DNA from 4 places in the Paraburkholderia sp. GAS199 genome. Region 4 is predicted to be linked to each of the others. Evidence: predicted binding sites of a transcription regulator. Region 4 holds the regulator's gene; each other region holds the start of a gene.

Region 1 (4,384 bases), 140 kb from region 4:
CCAGTTGCGTCAGGACATGTGGGACCGCGGCAGCCACCGGATCATGGGCATTACCGACACGCTCGGCGCCGCGATTGCCGCGCTGCTGGCCAACGGTCAGGAACCGGCGGAAGCCGTCCGCGAAGCGCAGGAGTATCTGTATCAGGCGGTGCGCAGTGCGTTCCGTCCGGGCATGGGTGCTTATATGCCGGATCGTTTCTTCTGGGCGCGCAGCAGCGACGACGAAACACCGCCGGCCGCCGGCAAGGACGCAACGCCAGGCGAAGCGCGCCATTGATGTGGATCAACTGAATACGCCGGTCGCGCGATGCGCGGCCGGCGCGGCTGTGTGATTCGAAGCGGAAAGGATCGATGCCCGGACGTTTCGTCCGCATGCGCAACATCGCCAAGATCGCAACCAAACCAGACGACCATAAAAAAACCCGCATTTCTGCGGGTTTTTTCTTTTGGGAAGCACCCCTCGCGGCGCGCTTCCCCATGTGCTCCAACCGAGCCTCGCGAAGAGGCCCAATCGCAATTACATGTCCATGCCCATGCCGCCCATGCCGCCGGGCATGCCGCCAGGCATCGGTGCATCTTCCTTCGGCAGTTCGCAGACAGCTGCGTCGGTGGTCAACAGCAGGCCAGCGACCGAAGCTGCGTTTTGCAGCGCCGTGCGCGTCACCTTCGTCGGGTCCACGACACCAGCGTCGACCAGGTCGACGTACTCGCCGGTTGCCGCGTTGTAGCCGTAGTTGCCCTTACCAGCAGCAACTGCTGCCACGACGACGCTGGCTTCTTCGCCACCGTTCGTGACGATCTGGCGCAGCGGCTCTTCCATCGCGCGCAGCACGATCTTGATACCTGCGTCCTGATCGGCGTTAGCGCCCTTCAGGCCAGCGATTGCCGTACGTGCACGGATCAGTGCGACGCCGCCGCCAGCAACGATGCCTTCTTCCACAGCTGCGCGCGTTGCGTGCAGTGCGTCTTCGACACGTGCCTTCTTTTCCTTCATTTCGACTTCGGTCGCAGCACCGACCTTGATCACTGCAACGCCGCCTGCCAGCTTGGCAACGCGTTCTTGCAGCTTTTCACGGTCGTAGTCCGACGTAGCTTCTTCGATTTGCGTGCGAACCTGCTTCACACGTGCTTCGATGTTTGCAGCTTCGCCAGCGCCGTCGATGATCGTCGTGTTTTCCTTGCCCACTTCGATGCGCTTCGCTTGACCCAGTTCAGCCAGCGTTGCCTTTTCGAGCGTCAGGCCGGTTTCTTCAGCGATGACTTGACCGCCGGTCAGGATCGCGATGTCTTCCAGCATGGCCTTACGACGATCGCCGAAGCCCGGAGCCTTGACGGCAACAGTCTTCAGGATGCCGCGGATGTTGTTCACCACCAGCGTTGCCAGCGCTTCGCCTTCGACGTCTTCAGCGATGATCAGCAGCGGACGGCCAGCCTTGGCGACCTGTTCCAGTACCGGCAGCAGATCACGGATGTTCGACACCTTCTTGTCGTGCAGCAGCACGAACGGGTTGTCCAACACGGCAACTTGCTTGTCCGGGTTGTTGATGAAGTACGGCGACAGGTAGCCGCGGTCGAATTGCATACCTTCGACAACGTCCAGCTCGTCTTGCAGCGACTTGCCGTCTTCGACGGTGATGACGCCTTCCTTGCCGACCTTGTCCATCGCTTCAGCGATACGGTCGCCGATCGACGAATCGCTGTTCGCCGAGATCGCGCCGACTTGAGCGATTTCCTTGTTGGTCGTGCACGGCTTGCTGATCTTGCGCAGTTCTTCGATTGCTGCGAACACAGCCTTGTCGATACCGCGCTTCAGGTCCATCGGGTTCATGCCCGATGCAACGTACTTCATGCCTTCGCGGACGATCGACTGAGCCAGAACCGTTGCGGTCGTGGTGCCGTCACCTGCGTTGTCGCTGGTCTTGGAAGCCACTTCCTTGACCATTTGTGCGCCCATGTTCTGGAGCTTGTCTTTCAGTTCGATCTCTTTCGCGACCGACACACCGTCCTTAGTGACCGTCGGGCCGCCGAAGCTGCGTTCCAGGACAACGTTGCGACCCTTCGGGCCCAGCGTGACCTTCACAGCGTTCGCGAGGATGTTCACGCCTTCAACCATCTTGGCACGGGCGGAATCACCGAATACGACGTCTTTAGCTGCCATCTTCTAACTCCTTGAATTCTTTGAAATATGACCGGGAAAAGTAGCGACTTGCGCTTACTTCTGCACCACGGCCATGATGTCTTCTTCGCGCATCACGAGCAGTTCGTTGCCGTCGACCTTGACGGTCTGGCCTGCGTACTTGCCGAACAGAACACGGTCACCAACCTTCACGTCGAGTGCGATTTGTGCACCCTTGTCGTCGCGCTTGCCCGGGCCGACTGCCAGAATTTCGCCTTGATCCGGCTTTTCTGCTGCGGCTTCGGGGATCACGATGCCCGACGCGGTCTTGGTTTCTTGATCCAGACGTTTGACGATCACGCGATCATGCAAAGGACGAAGGTTCATACATACTCCTCTCTTGATTGAGACTGAAGAACGCTGAGAAAACCCGGCTGGCGGAGCCAACCGGCGATGTTGTTAGCACTCTCGTGCAGCGAGTGCTAATTATATGGACGGGTGGTGACAAATTCAAGAAGGGATGCTGCCGGGGATACCATGAGTCGCTGAACTACGAGCGTTGCGGGGTCGGATTCGAACTCTAGGGAGGTGGTTCCCCGCTAGTTGAGCATTTAATTCGACTCTTGAACAGACTTTTGGCGTAACGATCCATTTCGCTCGACTGGCCAACCGCCGCGCGGCAGCACCGGGCGAGTCATGCATCAACGCCGCAAGGAGGATTCACAGTCGCGACTTTGCCACATCGCCAGCCTCGCGTCGGCCGAAGACCCCTCAAGCGGCACCTGCCTCGACCCAATCCGGAATCGCGACGATAAATGCATACGAGCCCGGTTCGAAATTATCTTTAAAAATAACCTGCATCGACTCGCCATAAATCAGGCGCCCCAACACACCGAACAACGTTCTGAAAAGAAATCCAGAATTATTCGGTGCCCGAGGATAATTCTGAATCGAAGCGAATTTCGAATAACCAAAGCTTCTGACAAGATTGATCACCTTCGACTGGCCATCCACAAAATCCGACAAATGCTGTTCGAACAGGATGACCGGCGAATTTTTTCTGATCACGCTTTCGGAACCTAGTAAAGCGTCGTATTCGTGCCCTTCCACGTCGAGCTTGATCAGCTTTATCGGTTCGGCACCGTTCACGACGGAATCCAGAGTCTGCAATCGGATAGCCTGAGTGTGCGCGGACGGCTCCGTGGAAACGAACGAACCACCCAGATTCTCGTGATCGACGTGGAGCAAAGCATCCCGATTGCTGCTGGAGATGCCTACGTTGTAGCAGGCGATGTTCTCCGTGAGATCGGCGTTGATCGACAGAAGCTTGTAGGTTCTCGACGCCGGCTCGAAGCTCAGCACCTTCCTGTAGAAGTCGGAAAAATAAAGACTGTGATTTCCGATATTCGCGCCTATATCGATGGCGATACCATCGAAAATATTCTTGTATTGCGACAGCCAGGCAAACAGCGTTTCCAGCTCCTTGATTTCATATATTCCGCTGATATTGATTTCGCGACCAATATGATCGAACGAAAAAACAACCAGCTGCCGCTTATCCGCCAGATGTTTTTTAGACTGCCTGAGCAGCAGAAAATTGACCAGCCAGAACGCCATTTCCCGCAGAAAAAACAGGCGGCCGTAATTGATTTTAAATACAGGCGATTCGCCGAGGCTATCTTTACGCATAATTCCCTCAATGTGCATGAATGAACACAAAGGCGTCTTATTTCACCCCAGCAGCTTCCCGCTATTTTTCTAGAAACGTACCGACCCGCCGCGCGAAATCGAATCACAACACCCGGCGGCTCAGTGACCACTCGTAGTGAGCGCTTAATCAGACGGCATCCACCTTCATCTCCAACCGCCCTCTCGGCGCCGAATACACGTGCCGGTACGCCGCCCAGCAGCGCTCGATCGAAAAACGTGCTTCCATCCGGGCGCGCGCCTGATCGCCGAGCCGCTCGCGATCGGCCGCGCTCAATGCGAGCAGACTTGCGATGCCCTCGGCCAGCGCCTGCGGATTGCTGCGCGGCACGACGCAACCCGTGTCGCCCACCAGCAGCGCCGTGTCGCCTACGTCGGTGGCAACGCAGGGAACGCCGCAGGCCATCGCCTCGCCCACCACCGTCGGCAGTCCCTCGCTTCGGGACGACAGACAGAACAGATCGAGCGCGGGCACCAGCAGATGCAGATCGCTACGCGCGCCCATCAGATGGCAGACGTCCGTCACGCCGGCGCGATCGATCATCGAGACGAGTTCTTCGT
Region 2 (4,384 bases), on a different contig from region 4:
GAAGTATCGTGGTACTTCGACGCGTCGAAGGCCGCGTGAGCACTTTGGCCGGCTGACGCGCAAACATTGCGGACCGGCGCCCCTGGAAGTGACAGCCAGCCCGTGCTTCTACTTTGACCGCCTGATGCGGGCGGCGATGGAGAGTGTTTAAAAATCGAGCCCTGGGCCGCCAGCGCCGGGACCGCCCGGCTGACCTGCGGCCGGCGTATCCTTCGGTGCTTCGTGAACGGTGGCGTCGGTGGTTAGAAGCAGCCCTGCAACCGACGCCGCGTTCTGGAGTGCGGTGCGGGTGACCTTGGTCGGATCGAGCACGCCCGACTCGACCAGATCGCCGTATTCGCCGGTCTGTGCGTTGTAGCCGAAATTGCCCGCGCCTTCCGCGACCTTTGCAACGACCACGCTTGCTTCTTCGCCGGCATTCGTGACGATCTGGCGCAACGGCTCCTCGAGCGCGCGCAGCACGATCTTGACACCGGCGTCCTGGTCGGCGTTCGCGCCCCTGAGGCCGCTGATTGACTGCTTCACGCGGATCAGCACAACTCCGCCGCCAGGCACGATGCCTTCTTCGACGGCTGCGCGCGTGGCATGCAATGCGTCGTCGACACGGTCTTTCTTTTCCTTGACCTCGATTTCGGTTGCGCCGCCTACCTTGATGACCGCCACGCCGCCGGCCAGCTTGGCCACGCGTTCCTGCAGCTTCTCCCGGTCGTAGTCGGAAGTCGCTTCCTCGATCTGCACGCGGATCTGCTTGACGCGCGCTTCGATGTTCTTGCTGTCACCCGCACCGTCGATCACGGTGGTGTTTTCCTTGCCGACTTCGATGCGCTTGGCCTGGCCCAATTCGGCAAGCGTCGCTTTATCGAGCGACAGGCCGGTTTCTTCGGCGATGACCTGACCGCCGGTCAGGATCGCGATATCTTCCAGTAGCGCCTTGCGACGATCGCCGAAGCCGGGCGCCTTCACCGCCACTGTCTTCAGAATGCCGCGAATGTTGTTCACGACCAGCGTGGCTAGCGCTTCGCCTTCCACGTCTTCTGCGATGATGAGCAGTGGGCGGCCGGCTTTGGCGACCTGTTCGAGGACCGGCAGCAGATCGCGAATGTTCGACACTTTCTTGTCATGCAACAGCACAAACGGGTTATCGAGTACCGCAACCTGCTTGTCCTGATCGTTGATGAAATACGGCGACAGGTAGCCACGGTCGAATTGCAGACCTTCCACTACGTCGAGCTCGTCGTCAAGCGACTTGCCGTCTTCGACAGTGATAACGCCTTCCTTGCCGACGCGGTCGATCGCTTCCGCGATACGCTGACCGATCGACTCTTCGCCGTTGGCCGAAATCGTTGCGACCTGGGCGATTTCCTTGCTGGTGGTGGTCGGTCTGCTGATCTTCTTCAGCTCTCCAATTGCGGCGATCACCGCCTTGTCGATGCCGCGTTTCAGATCCAGCGGGTTGAGGCCTGCCGCCACGTATTTCTGGCCTTCGCGCACGATGGCTTGGGCAAGCACGGTCGCCGTGGTGGTGCCGTCGCCCGCGGCATCGCTGGTGCGTGACGCGACTTCTTTGACGAGCTGCGCCCCGATGTTTTGCACGCGATCCGGCAATTCGATTTCCTTCGCAACCGACACACCGTCCTTGGTAACGATCGGCGCGCCGAAGCTGCGTTCGAGCACCACGTTGCGGCCTTTCGGGCCCAGTGTGACCTTGACCGCGTTGGCGAGGATGTTGACGCCTTCGACTAGCTTCGAGCGGGCGACGTCGCTGAAAATGATTTCTTTTGATGCCATGGTTAGACGCTCCGTTCGTTATTGAGTGACGACTGCGACGACATCTTCTTCGCGCAACACGAGCAACTCATTGCCGTCGACTTTGACCGACTGCCCGGCGTATTTGCCGAACAACACGCGTTCACCGACTTTCAGATCGGGTTCGATGCGCTTGCCGTCGCTATCGCGTTTGCCTGGCCCGATGGCGATCACTTCGCCCTGATCGGGTTTCTCTGCGGCGCTTTCCGGAATGACGATGCCCGAGACGGTTTTGGTTTCCTGGTCGAGACGTTTGACGATCAGGCGGTCATGCAGGGGACGTAGGCTCATGGTTCCATTTCCACGGTTAATTTCTGGCACTCGTCGTTGGTGAGTGCTGACCGGGATCGAGTATAGGAATGCGCCGACCGTTGCTCCAATAACGGATTCATCGATTCTTATCCGCAATTCGCATTTCACAATCACGCATATTCATAGCTCGATTTGCTGGTTTTGTGCGGAGAGCCGCGTCCCTATACTGACCCGTCCCTTCGGCATGTCCGTGCGAAGCGCTGCATCGATTAGCCAACGCAATTAGCCGGGTCGAGCCCGATCCGAGCGCTTATACGAGGAATCAAGGCATGCAGGTCTCAGAGAGCACCAAGGCGCGCGCGACGCTCGACGCAATACTCGCCGGGTTGCCGGCACTTGCGCAGGCGATTGGCGAAGACGCCGCGCAGCGTGAGTTGCGGCGCGAGTTGCCATTCGACGGTTTCCGCGCATTTCGCGAATCCGGTCTGGGTGTGCTTCGTTTTCCCGTGGAGTGGGGCGGCCTGGGCGGATCGCTGGAGGACCTTTTTCAAGTGATCGCCACGCTGGCTGCGCATGAATCGAATGTCGCGCACGCATTGCGGATTCACTTCGACCAGACCGAGCAATTGCTGCTGTCGCCGCAGTCCGCATTCAACGACACACAGATCGAGCGCATCCGGCAAGGAGCGATCTTCGGGGGAGCCTCGACAGAACTGGGCACGGCAAGGCCTGGAGAAATCGTGACGAAGCTCGTTCGCGACGGCGAACATTTTCGTGTAACGGGCAAAAAGTATTATTCGACTGGGACCGCATTTGCGGACTATGCACGCATTAACGTGCAGGACGAAAGCGACCAGAAAGTGTCGATCGTGATTCCGGTCTCGCGTGAAGGCTTGCAGGTCGTCGACGACTGGGACGGCATGGGGCAGCGCATGACGGCGAGCGGCAGTCTCGTGCTCGATAACGTGCAGGTGCTTTCCGATGAGGTTGCGACTCGCGGCTACACGACGCTCGCTGGCCGGCATGGCAGCGCAGTGCGCCAGTTGCATCTGGTGACCGTGGCGGCAGGTATCGTGCGCAACATCGTCGCTGATGCTCGCCGCTACGTGACGCAATTTGGCCGTCCGGTGCTGCATAGCCCGGCACCCTCCGCGCGGGAGGACGGCTTCGTGCAGCAGGTGGTGGGCGATCTGGCAGCGCACAGCCTGTCGATCGACGCGCTAGTCGCGACCAACGCGCGCACGCTCGACCGCTCGGCGAATGCGATCCACAGCGGATCCGCGAACGCTGAAGAACTGGTACTGGAAAGCGCGCTGGCCACCGCAAAAACGCAACTCGTGGTTAGCAAGCTGGCGCTATATGCGGGCGAGCGTCTATTCGAAATTGGCGGCGCATCGGCAACCGGTCGCGCACACAATTTCGATCGCCATTGGCGCAATCTGCGCACCATCTTCAGCCACAACCCCTTGCTTCACAAAGCGCGCGTGATAGGCGACTACGAACTGAATGGCGTGACGACACACCTGACTGAAGGACGCGTGTTCTAACGCGCTGCCATTTCTTCACCTCCTGTTTCGAGTATTGCAACCATGAGCCGAGACTTGCTGTTACTGCTGGAGCCGGGCTTCGCCGATCCGGACCATCCGGGTGAACGATTTATCTGCCCGGACAGTGCGCCCATTGAAGGCTTGCTCGCGAGCGATCCAGCGCGCAACGCGCGACTCGACATTTGCCGGTTGCCGTTCCCGCGTCCGCGCACCGCAGTGATCGAAGCGCTGGGTGCCGGGCACCAGAATCTGCCGGTGCTGATTCTGGGCGACGCGCAGCCTGCGCCGGCCGACGCGCAGACGCTCGGCGTCAAACGCTTCGTGACGGACACGCGCCGCATCCTCGATCTGCTCGCACAACGACACGGGTTCCCCAAAGTTCATTGACGCCTCGCGATGCGATCACGGCATGCTCGCCGATCACTTAGCGGACCAAGGCGATCTCGCTTCGCTCCAACACTTCATTCGGCCGCAACGGCCACCAATATCGGCACAAGGATCTGGATTACATGGCACGGTTGAATCGACGCGAATTTCTTATTTCATCGGGCGCAGCGCTCGCGGCGGCCGGCATGCCGGCGCTGGCGCTCGCCCAAGGCGAGGCTGGCGCACCGAAGCGGGGCGGCACGCTGAACATGTTGATCAATCCGGAGCCTCCAGTGCTCGTGTCGATCTTTCAGACTACCGGGCCCGCGCTCGTTGCGAGTAGCAAGGTGCTGGAAGGTTTGCTGGCTTATGACTTCGATCTGCGTCCGAAACCTCAATTGGCCACGGAATGG
Region 3 (4,384 bases), 180 kb from region 4:
CGCGCGGCAAAGCGCCGCGCGCGGGCGGCCGGCAAGCCATTGCCTTACCCGACGCACGGACGCGATGTCTCGCCGATTGGCCATAGATGCGATACTCACACCAGATCAGCGTCCCTTGAATACCGTGGCGGTTGTCGAAAGACAGCACGCCACCCCGTCCCACTGCGCCCGATGACCGACTCCGCCGACACCATTCCCTTTCCCTGCGCCCGATTCATCAAGGAAATCGGTCGTGGACCGAACGGCGCGCGCGCCCTGACCGCCGACGACACGCGCGAACTCTACACGGCCATGCTCGACGGCCGTGTGGACGATCTCGAACTCGGCGCGGTGCTGCTTGCCTATCGCGTGAAAGGCGAAACCGCGGACGAACTCGCGGCCATGCTGGCCGGCGCGCACGCGTCGTTCGACCCGCTGCACCTGCCGCACGCCGAGTTTCGTCCCGTCTCGATCCCGACCTACAACGGCGCGCGCAAGCAGCCGAATCTGGTGCCGCTGCTCGCCCTGCTGCTGGCGCGCGAAGGCGTGCCGGTGCTGGTGCACGGCGTCACGGAAGACCCCGGCCGCGTGACGAGCGCGGAAATCTTCCAGCATCTGCACATTCCGCACGCGCAGTCGCACGCCGACATCGAAGACGGCCTCGCCGAGCGCCGCCTCGCCTTCGCACCGATCGAAGTGCTCGCGCCGAAGCTCGCGCGTCTGCTGGCGCTGCGTCGGCGTATGGGCGTACGAAACTCGACGCACACGCTGGTGAAGATCCTGCAACCGTTCGCGCCCGCCGGGCTGCGCCTCGTGAACTACACGCACCCGCCGTATCGCGACAGCCTGACCCAGCTATTCAACACGCATCCCGACGCAGCCGCCGGCGGCGCCTTGCTGGCGCGCGGCACCGAAGGCGAGGCCGTGGCGGACACGCGTCGTCAGGTACAGGTGGACTGGTTGCACGACGGCGTCTGCGAGACGCGCGTGCCGCACGAGCGCTCGTCGCCGGACGCGCCCGAGGTCGAATTGCCGGAAGCGCGCGACGCGCCCACCACCGCCGCCTGGATCGCCGCCGTCTTGCGCGGCGAGGCGCCCGTGCCGAGCGCGATCGAACGGCAGGTGGAATTGATCGTGGACGTCGCGAAAACGGCCGTCTAACCGGAGCGCGTCTCGAGCACCGACGCGCGGCACAGCCCGATTCACTCGATCGCGCAGCGCGTGGCCTGCCACGCGATCAGCCGCCACTGGCCGTCTTCCTGAGTGTGAATGGCGGTGTAGGCGATAGGAAACAGCAGCGCGCCGTTGTTTGCTTCCATCTCGATCAACGCGCGGCCGGTCACGACGCACGTTTCGCTTCCCACCGGCAGCACGTCCTGCGACTGCACTTCGATCTGCCGATAGCGGCGGCGGCCGCCCGTTATGCCATCGATGAACTGCCGCTTCGTCTCGCGCTTGCCGTTCGTGTGCACGTAGCTCACGTTCTCGGCCAGCAACGAGTCGAGCGACTGTCCGTCGCCGTCGACCATGGCCCGAAAGCGCTCTCGCTCGAGTCCGCGAATCGCTTCGATTATCTTTGCCGCCATTGCTCAGCCCCTTGCACCGGTAAGCCGAACGTGGCCACGGTCGTCAGAAGTTATATTGCAAATATAGCTGGTGGAAATTTATACCAGGATTCGGCTCTTTGATACCGCCGTTGGAAATATGCTGGAACCGGTAGCCCACCTGGTACTGCTGGTGGTTGCCGATCTGCACGCCCACGCCGGCCATCGGCGTGAACTGGAACGCTGTCGAATAATTGTAGTCAGAAGAGACGGTGGGACTCGTCAGCAGACGTACGCCCGCCCCCGCTTCCACGAACGGCCGGATCGAGCCCGAGCCCTTGATGAAGCGGATGATCGGCGTCACGCCAAATTCGCCAATATTTTTGTGAATGTTGGCCTCATCGGTGTGCCATAAGGCCGCATGCGCTTCGCCGATCAGCGCGAAGTGCCAGTCGCCGATTTGCCACCACGTCAGATTCGGATCCCACACAAAGCCGAGATCGTACTTCTTGAAGTGGTGATCGCCCGTGCCGACGGCAAATTGCACGCCGAACTGGTCGGCCGCCGCCAACCCGGACGCGCAGGCCAGCACAGCCGCGCAAACCCCATTTAGAGCCAGACCACGCAACACGCTTTTTTTGTTGTTCATCGAACACCCGAGCTAGCCGAACGTTGATTACCTTCTGAATGTTGCCCCTATTCTAAAGACAATCTCAAAATGTTGGATCGTCTGAAGAAATCTATTTTTTCGCAATTAGTCACTTCAGATTCAGAAAAAATCGAACACATGTTAGATCGAAAGGCCGTTGTTAGGTAATTTCTACGGTCCAAACATGCACGCCGCAAGAGGCGTAAGATGGCTATCAGAATTTGAATTTCAATAGGAATTTGCGGAACTTGGATGACCCTACGCCCTCTAAGTATTAGCACTCGGTAATTCAGAGTGCTAACATCCAACGCTGGAGTCGTTCTCTGAACAAGCTTTTGTTTGATTCCAAAGGAGTTTTACACGTGAGCCATGCAATGACCCTTCCGAATACTCTGAGCCCGTCGTCGGCTAAGGCCGCTTCGGCAGGTGCACTGGCGCTCTCGCATTCCTCGCTGCTGCCCGGTCAACTGGGCAATATCGACGCCTACATCCAGGCCGTAAATCGGATTCCGATGCTGACGCCGGCGGAAGAACGCCAGTTCGCCACCGAATTTCGCGAGCAGGACAACCTCGTCTCTGCGCGCCGTCTCGTCCTGTCGCACTTGCGGCTGGTCGTGTCGATCGCGCGCAACTATCTGGGCTATGGACTGCCGCACGCCGACCTGATTCAGGAAGGCAATATCGGCCTCATGAAGGCCGTGAAGCGCTTCGACCCGGAGCAGAACGTACGTCTCGTTTCGTACGCCATGCACTGGATCAAGGCAGAGATCCACGAATACATCCTGCGCAACTGGCGCATGGTGAAGGTCGCCACCACCAAGGCGCAGCGCAAGCTGTTCTTCAACCTGCGCAGCCACAAGCAGGGTCTGGGCGCGTTCACGCCTGACGAGATCGAAGGTCTCGCCCAGGAACTGAACGTGAAGCGCGAAGAAGTGGCTGAGATGGAAACGCGTCTGTCGGGCGGCGATATCGCGCTCGAAGGTCAGGTCGAAGACGGCGAGGAGTCGTACGCGCCGATCGCCTATCTGGCCGACTCGCACAGCGAGCCGACCGCCGTGCTGGCTTCGCGTCAGCGCGACAAGCTGCAAAGCGACGGCATCGCCAGCGCGCTGGACGCACTCGACGCACGCAGCCGTCGCATCATCGAGGCTCGCTGGCTGAAGGTGGAAGACGACGGTTCGGGTGGCTCCACGCTGCACGAACTCGCCGACGAATTCGGCGTGTCGGCCGAGCGTATCCGCCAGATCGAAGCGAGCGCCATGAAGAAAATGCGCGGCGCACTCGCCGAATATGCGTAAGCCGTAATTCGCCTCCGCGCGGCGATTCAATCGTCGTGCAAGGCACAGTTCGCCAAGCCCCGCCCTCGCAAGAAGGCGGGGCTTTTTTCTGCCCGCTCCCATCCGCAACCGCGCACTTGCGCCTCTCCACATACCGACTCCGAAACTCGCTTCACCACGCGCGCTCGGGAACACCTTTCTTGACGTAACACAAAGCCGGTAGCAATACTGTCCAAACGGAGCGAGCTTCGCGACCCAATGCCGCAGGGCCGGATCACGCGCGCCAGGGCTGCGCTCCTAAAATCGGGATGCACTCGCCGGACCGCTCACGCGGCCCGGAGCCAGCCGGAAATTACCGGCGTGAAGTTGCCTTCGACCGATCATGACCCTAGCCCTCAATCGCAACAACCCGCCCCGGCCAGGCCTGCGCAAGCGCCTCGCCCGCTGGGCGCGCGGTCCGACTTTGGCGCGGGATATCGCCATCGTCCTCGCCATCAAGTTCGTACTGCTGATGGCACTCAAGTACGCATTTTTCAATCATCCGCAGGCGGAACATATGTCGCTCCCGCCTGAGCAGGTCGCGCAGGCATTGCTATCCGCGTCGGCTTCGCATCCGTCCCAAGGTGATCAACATGCCCGTTAGCGAAGTCGTAGAACTCTCGCGCCTCCAGTTCGCCGTCACGGCGCTCTATCACTTTCTGTTCGTGCCGCTCACGCTCGGTCTGTCGTGGCTGCTGGTCATCATGGAATCCGTTTATGTGATGACTGGCAAGCAGGTCTACAAGGACATGACCCAGTTCTGGGGCAAGCTGTTCGGCATCAACTTCGCGATGGGCGTCACCACCGGTCTCACGCTGGAGTTTCAGTTCGGCACCAACTGGTCGTACTACTCGCATTACGTGGGCGACATTTTCGGCGTGCCGCTGGCCGTCGAA
Region 4 (4,384 bases):
TGGCTTCGGCAGCATGCAACGCGTCGAGGTCCGCGGCGGCGTCGAGCGCGGCAAGCTGGGTGCGGCGCGCTTCGTGTTCTTCCGGCAGCGTTTCCGGCTGCAGACGGAATTTACGGGCAGCGGAGTGCAGCGCGTCGAGACGTTTTTCGACCTGCGCCAGCCGGTCCGGATCGAGTTCGAGTTTTTGCGCGTAGTGACTGAGCGAGTAAGCGGCTTCCTGCAACTGGATCTCCGCCGGTTCGAGCGCGGCCAGCACGTCGTTCAAGGCAGGATCGATCTCGGCCAGATCGCGCACCTTCGAAACGATCGACGCCAGATGCGCGATCATCGCCTCGTCCGATTCGGAGAGCGCGTTGAGCGCGCCATGCACGCCGTCGATCAGATTGGCCGAGTGCGACAGACGCCGATGCTCGGTGTTGACCTCTTCCCACTCGCCCGGCTGCGGCGCGAGCTTGTCCAGCTCGGTGAGTTGCCAGGCGAGGCGCTCGCGTTCGAGTTGCAGCTCGCGGTCGCGGGTTTGCGCATGTTCGACCGCTTGCACCTTTTCACGCCAGGCGCGCCAGCTACGCGTGACCGTCGAGGCGGAATCGCTCAGGCCGGCGTGCGTATCGAACAGTTCGCGTTGCGCATCCGGGCGCATCAGCAACTGGTGAGCGTGTTGCCCATGAATATCCACGAGCATTTCGCCGACCTCGCGCAACTGCGCGAGTGTTGCCGCCGTGCCGTTGATGAACGCGCGCGAACGGCCGTTGGCGTCCACCACGCGCCGCAGCATGACCGTGCCGTGATGATCGTCGTCCGCTGCGCCGAGCGCCTGTTCGTCGAGCCAGTGCTCGACCAGCGCATGCGTGTCGAATTCCGCCGTGATGTCGGCGCGGCTTTCTCCGGTGCGCACCACGCTCGCGTCCGCGCGGGCGCCGAGCGCAAGGGCGAGGGCGTCGATCAGGATCGACTTGCCGGCGCCGGTTTCGCCTGAAAACACGGTGAAGCCGCTGTCGAATTCGAGATCGAGCGCGGCGACGATGACGAAGTCGCGTATCGAGAGATGGCGAAGCATGGAGGTCGTCTGATGTGCGTGAAGGTACGGGTTCGGTACGGTTTCGGCAGCGGCGCGGTCGCGTCCAGCGATTCGGACCCGCTAGGGCTTGGGATCTTCTTCGTGCGAGGGGTACTCGTTCCAGTGCAGCTTCTTGCGCAGCGTGGCGTAATAGCTGTAGCCCACCGGATGCAGCATCGGCACCGTATGACGCGAGCGTCGCACTTCGATCGTGTCGCCGAGTTCGAGCGAGGTGAACGACTGCATGTCGAAATTGACGTTCACTTCGCGTCCCGAGACGATCTGGATGCTGACCTTGGAGTCGTCCGGCAGAACGATCGGCCGGTTCGACAACGCGTGCGGCGCGATCGGCACCAGCACGATGCCCTGCAATTGCGGATGCAGGATCGGCCCCTGCGACGACAACGCGTAAGCGGTCGAGCCGGTAGGCGTGGCGACGATCAGACCGTCCGAGCGCTGGTTGTACATGAAGCGGCCGTCCACCGAGACGTGCAGTTCCGCCATGCCCGAAAAGCCGCTGCGGTTGACCACCACGTCGTTGAAGGCCAGCGCGTGATAGATCGGCGTGCCGTCGCGCATGATGCGCGCTTCGAGCAGCACGCGCTCCTCACGCTCGAAATTGCCCGATAGCATTTGCGGCACGATCTCGCGCATGTCGGAGATCGGGATGTCGGTGATGAAGCCGAGACGGCCGTGGTTGATGCCGATCAGCGGCGTGCGATAAGGCGCGAGCTGCCGGCCGATGCCGAGCATCGTGCCGTCGCCGCCCAGCACCACGGCGACGTCGGCGCGCGCGCCGATCTCGGCGGGGCGCAGCGCCGGGTAGTCGGTGATGCCGATTTCGGCGGCGGTATCGGCTTCGAAAACGACGTCGAAACCGCGTTTCGCGATGCACGAGGCGAGCGCGGTCAGAGGCTCACTGATGCCCGGCGTATTGTTGCGCCCGACGAGCGCGACGGTCTTGAACTGGCTGGTCACTTGCATGCCGGCATTACACCATAGGTAGGGCCTGAAAAGAACCGCAGACAGACCCGGTTGAGGGCCGGCCGACAGGGGCTGCCGGCGCATGTCCCGATTATCGTTAGAATGGTGAAGCCTCGATGACACGAAGCATGGTGGCGAATCGGGGTGTTCATGGGCGTCGTCGGCGCTCGCGGTCGTTGCGTCATTGAGCTAAAATTTTCCCTCATGCTAGATCCTCGCGCACAAACCCTCCTCAAAACGCTGATCGAGCGCTACATCGCCGAAGGTCAGCCGGTCGGCTCGCGCACGCTGTCACGCTATTCCGGCCTGGAGCTGAGCCCGGCCACGATCCGTAACGTGATGTCCGACCTCGAGGATCTGGGGCTCGTCATCAGTCCGCATACGTCGGCGGGGCGCATTCCCACGCCGCGCGGCTACCGCCTGTTCGTGGACACGATGCTCACCGTCGAGTCCGCCGCCGACGAAGAAGCCGTCATGCGCACGGTCAAGACTACGCTGCAGGCAGGCGAACCGCAGAAAATCGTGGCCGCCGCGGCCAGCGTGCTCTCCAGTCTGTCGCAATTCGCCGGCGTGGTGCTCACGCCGCGGCGCAGCCACGTGTTCAAGCAGATCGAGTTCATGCGTTTGTCCGACAAGCGCATTCTGCTGATCATCGTCACGCCCGAGGGCGACGTGCAGAACCGCATCATGGCCACCCAGCGCGACTTTTCGCCGTCGCAACTGGTAGAGGCGTCCAATTACATCAACGCGCATTTTGCCGGCCTTTCGTTCGACGAGGTCCGCCGCCGTTTGCGCGAGGAAATCGACGAATTGCGCGGCGACATGACCACGCTCATGCACGCCGCGGTCACCGCCAGCACCGACGAAGCCGATACCGGCGAAACCGTGCTGATCTCGGGCGAGCGCAACCTGCTCGAAGTCGCCGACCTTTCTTCGGACATGGCGCGTTTGCGCAAGCTGTTCGATGTGTTCGACCAAAAGACCAGTCTCCTTCAGTTGCTCGACGTGTCGAGTCACGCCGCGGGCGTGCAGATTTTCATCGGCGGCGAGTCGAATCTCGTGCCGATCGAGGAAATGAGCGTGGTAACGGCGCCGTACGAGGTGAACGGCAAGATCGTCGGCACGCTCGGCGTGATCGGGCCGACCCGCATGGCCTACAACCGCGTGATCCCAATCGTCGACATCACCGCGCGGCTGCTCTCGCTCACGCTCAGTCAGCAGTAATTCGCCGCCGCCGATCCATACGTTCATGATGCTCGGCGGCGGGCGGCTTGCCAATTGGCCGAATGGCCAGGTAGTCGCGCGGAAACGCGCCGCTATAATGAATTCCACCTGAACCGACTTGCCGCCCAAAGCGGTTACTCCTGCTGCCTATGCGCTTCGATCTCGAGCGGCCCTCGCAGAACGCCACGTCACATCGGGTGGCCGTGCTGCTGATCAACCTCGGCACGCCCGACGCGCCGACGCCGCGTGCGGTTCGCCGCTACCTTGCGCTGTTTCTGTCCGATCCGCGAGTGGTCGAAATTCCCGCCCTGATCTGGCAGGTCATCCTGCGGCTGCTGATTTTGCCGTTTCGTGGCCGCTCCTCGGCGCGCAAGTACGCGGCGGTGTGGATGCCCGAGGGCTCGCCGTTGCGCGTCCATACGGAGAAGCAGGTGGAAGGCTTGCGGCATCTGCTGCAACTGAACGATTACACCGTGCTGGTCGACTACGCCATGCGCTACGGCACGCCCGGCATTCCCGCCATGCTTAATCAGCTGAAGCTGGCGGGCGCGGAGCGGGTGCTGCTCGTGCCCATGTATCCGCAGTACTCGTCGTCCACCACGGCCACCGCTTTCGACGACGCGTTCTCCGCGCTCAAGCGCATGCGCAATCAGCCGGAAATTCGCACGGTGCGCCAGTACGCGGACCATCCGGCCTACATCGCCGCGCTGGCCGCTCAGGTGCATCAATACTGGCATCAGCACGGCCGGCCCGATTTCGCCGCCGGCGACAAACTGGTGCTGAGCTTTCACGGCGTGCCCAAGCGCACCATGGATCTCGGCGACCCGTACCACGAGCAATGCCAGCAGACCGGCGCGCTGCTCATGCAGGCGCTGGAACTGACTTCGGTGGAATGCCGCATTACTTTCCAGTCGCGCTTCGGCAAGGCCGAATGGCTGCAGCCCTACACCGCGCCGACGCTCAAGGAGTTGGGCGCGGCCGGCGTCCGACGCGCCGACGTATTCTGTCCGGGTTTCACCGCCGATTGTCTGGAGACGATCGAGGAAATCGGCATGGAAGTGCGCGACGAATTCCTGCACGCGGGCGGCAAGGAGTTTCACCGCATTGCTTGCCTGAACG

Evidence for each region. Region 4 encodes HrcA, which represses chaperone genes, less so after heat shock. Its sites were predicted from a motif close to TTAGCACTCNNNNNNNNNGAGTGCTAA; they were not measured.
Region 1: groES (co-chaperone GroES) is a predicted target of HrcA. The motif match lies at 2,576-2,602, and genes of this name have one in related genera.
Region 2: P3T18_RS00605 (co-chaperone GroES) is a predicted target of HrcA. The motif match lies at 2,121-2,147, and genes of this name have one in related genera.
Region 3: rpoH (RNA polymerase sigma factor RpoH) is a predicted target of HrcA. The motif match lies at 2,447-2,473, and genes of this name have one in related genera.

The regions. Positions count from the first base shown of each region.
Region 1 covers NZ_JBNDMM010000002.1:311,957-316,340, forward strand. The annotation lists gene P3T18_RS07520 (hydroxymethylpyrimidine/phosphomethylpyrimidine kinase) at 1-277, shown strand, start outside; gene groL (chaperonin GroEL) at 518-2,158, opposite strand; gene groES (co-chaperone GroES) at 2,213-2,503, opposite strand; gene P3T18_RS07535 (FkbM family methyltransferase) at 2,888-3,805, opposite strand; gene P3T18_RS07540 (glycosyltransferase family 4 protein) at 3,954-4,384, opposite strand, start outside.
Region 2 covers NZ_JBNDMM010000001.1:146,567-150,950, reverse strand. The annotation lists gene groL (chaperonin GroEL) at 148-1,788, opposite strand; gene P3T18_RS00605 (co-chaperone GroES) at 1,807-2,097, opposite strand; gene P3T18_RS00600 (acyl-CoA dehydrogenase family protein) at 2,388-3,605, shown strand; gene P3T18_RS00595 (DUF3088 domain-containing protein) at 3,648-3,992, shown strand; gene P3T18_RS00590 (ABC transporter substrate-binding protein) at 4,115-4,384, shown strand, end outside.
Region 3 covers NZ_JBNDMM010000002.1:630,684-635,067, forward strand. The annotation lists gene ybiB (DNA-binding protein YbiB) at 172-1,140, shown strand; gene P3T18_RS08880 (nuclear transport factor 2 family protein) at 1,182-1,565, opposite strand; gene P3T18_RS08885 (acyloxyacyl hydrolase) at 1,609-2,172, opposite strand; gene rpoH (RNA polymerase sigma factor RpoH) at 2,535-3,470, shown strand; gene cydP (cytochrome oxidase putative small subunit CydP) at 3,832-4,092, shown strand; gene P3T18_RS08900 (cytochrome ubiquinol oxidase subunit I) at 4,082-4,384, shown strand, end outside.
Region 4 covers NZ_JBNDMM010000002.1:450,616-454,999, reverse strand. The annotation lists gene recN (DNA repair protein RecN) at 1-1,057, opposite strand, end outside; gene P3T18_RS08115 (NAD kinase) at 1,139-2,041, opposite strand; gene hrcA (heat-inducible transcriptional repressor HrcA) at 2,246-3,265, shown strand; gene hemH (ferrochelatase) at 3,415-4,384, shown strand, end outside.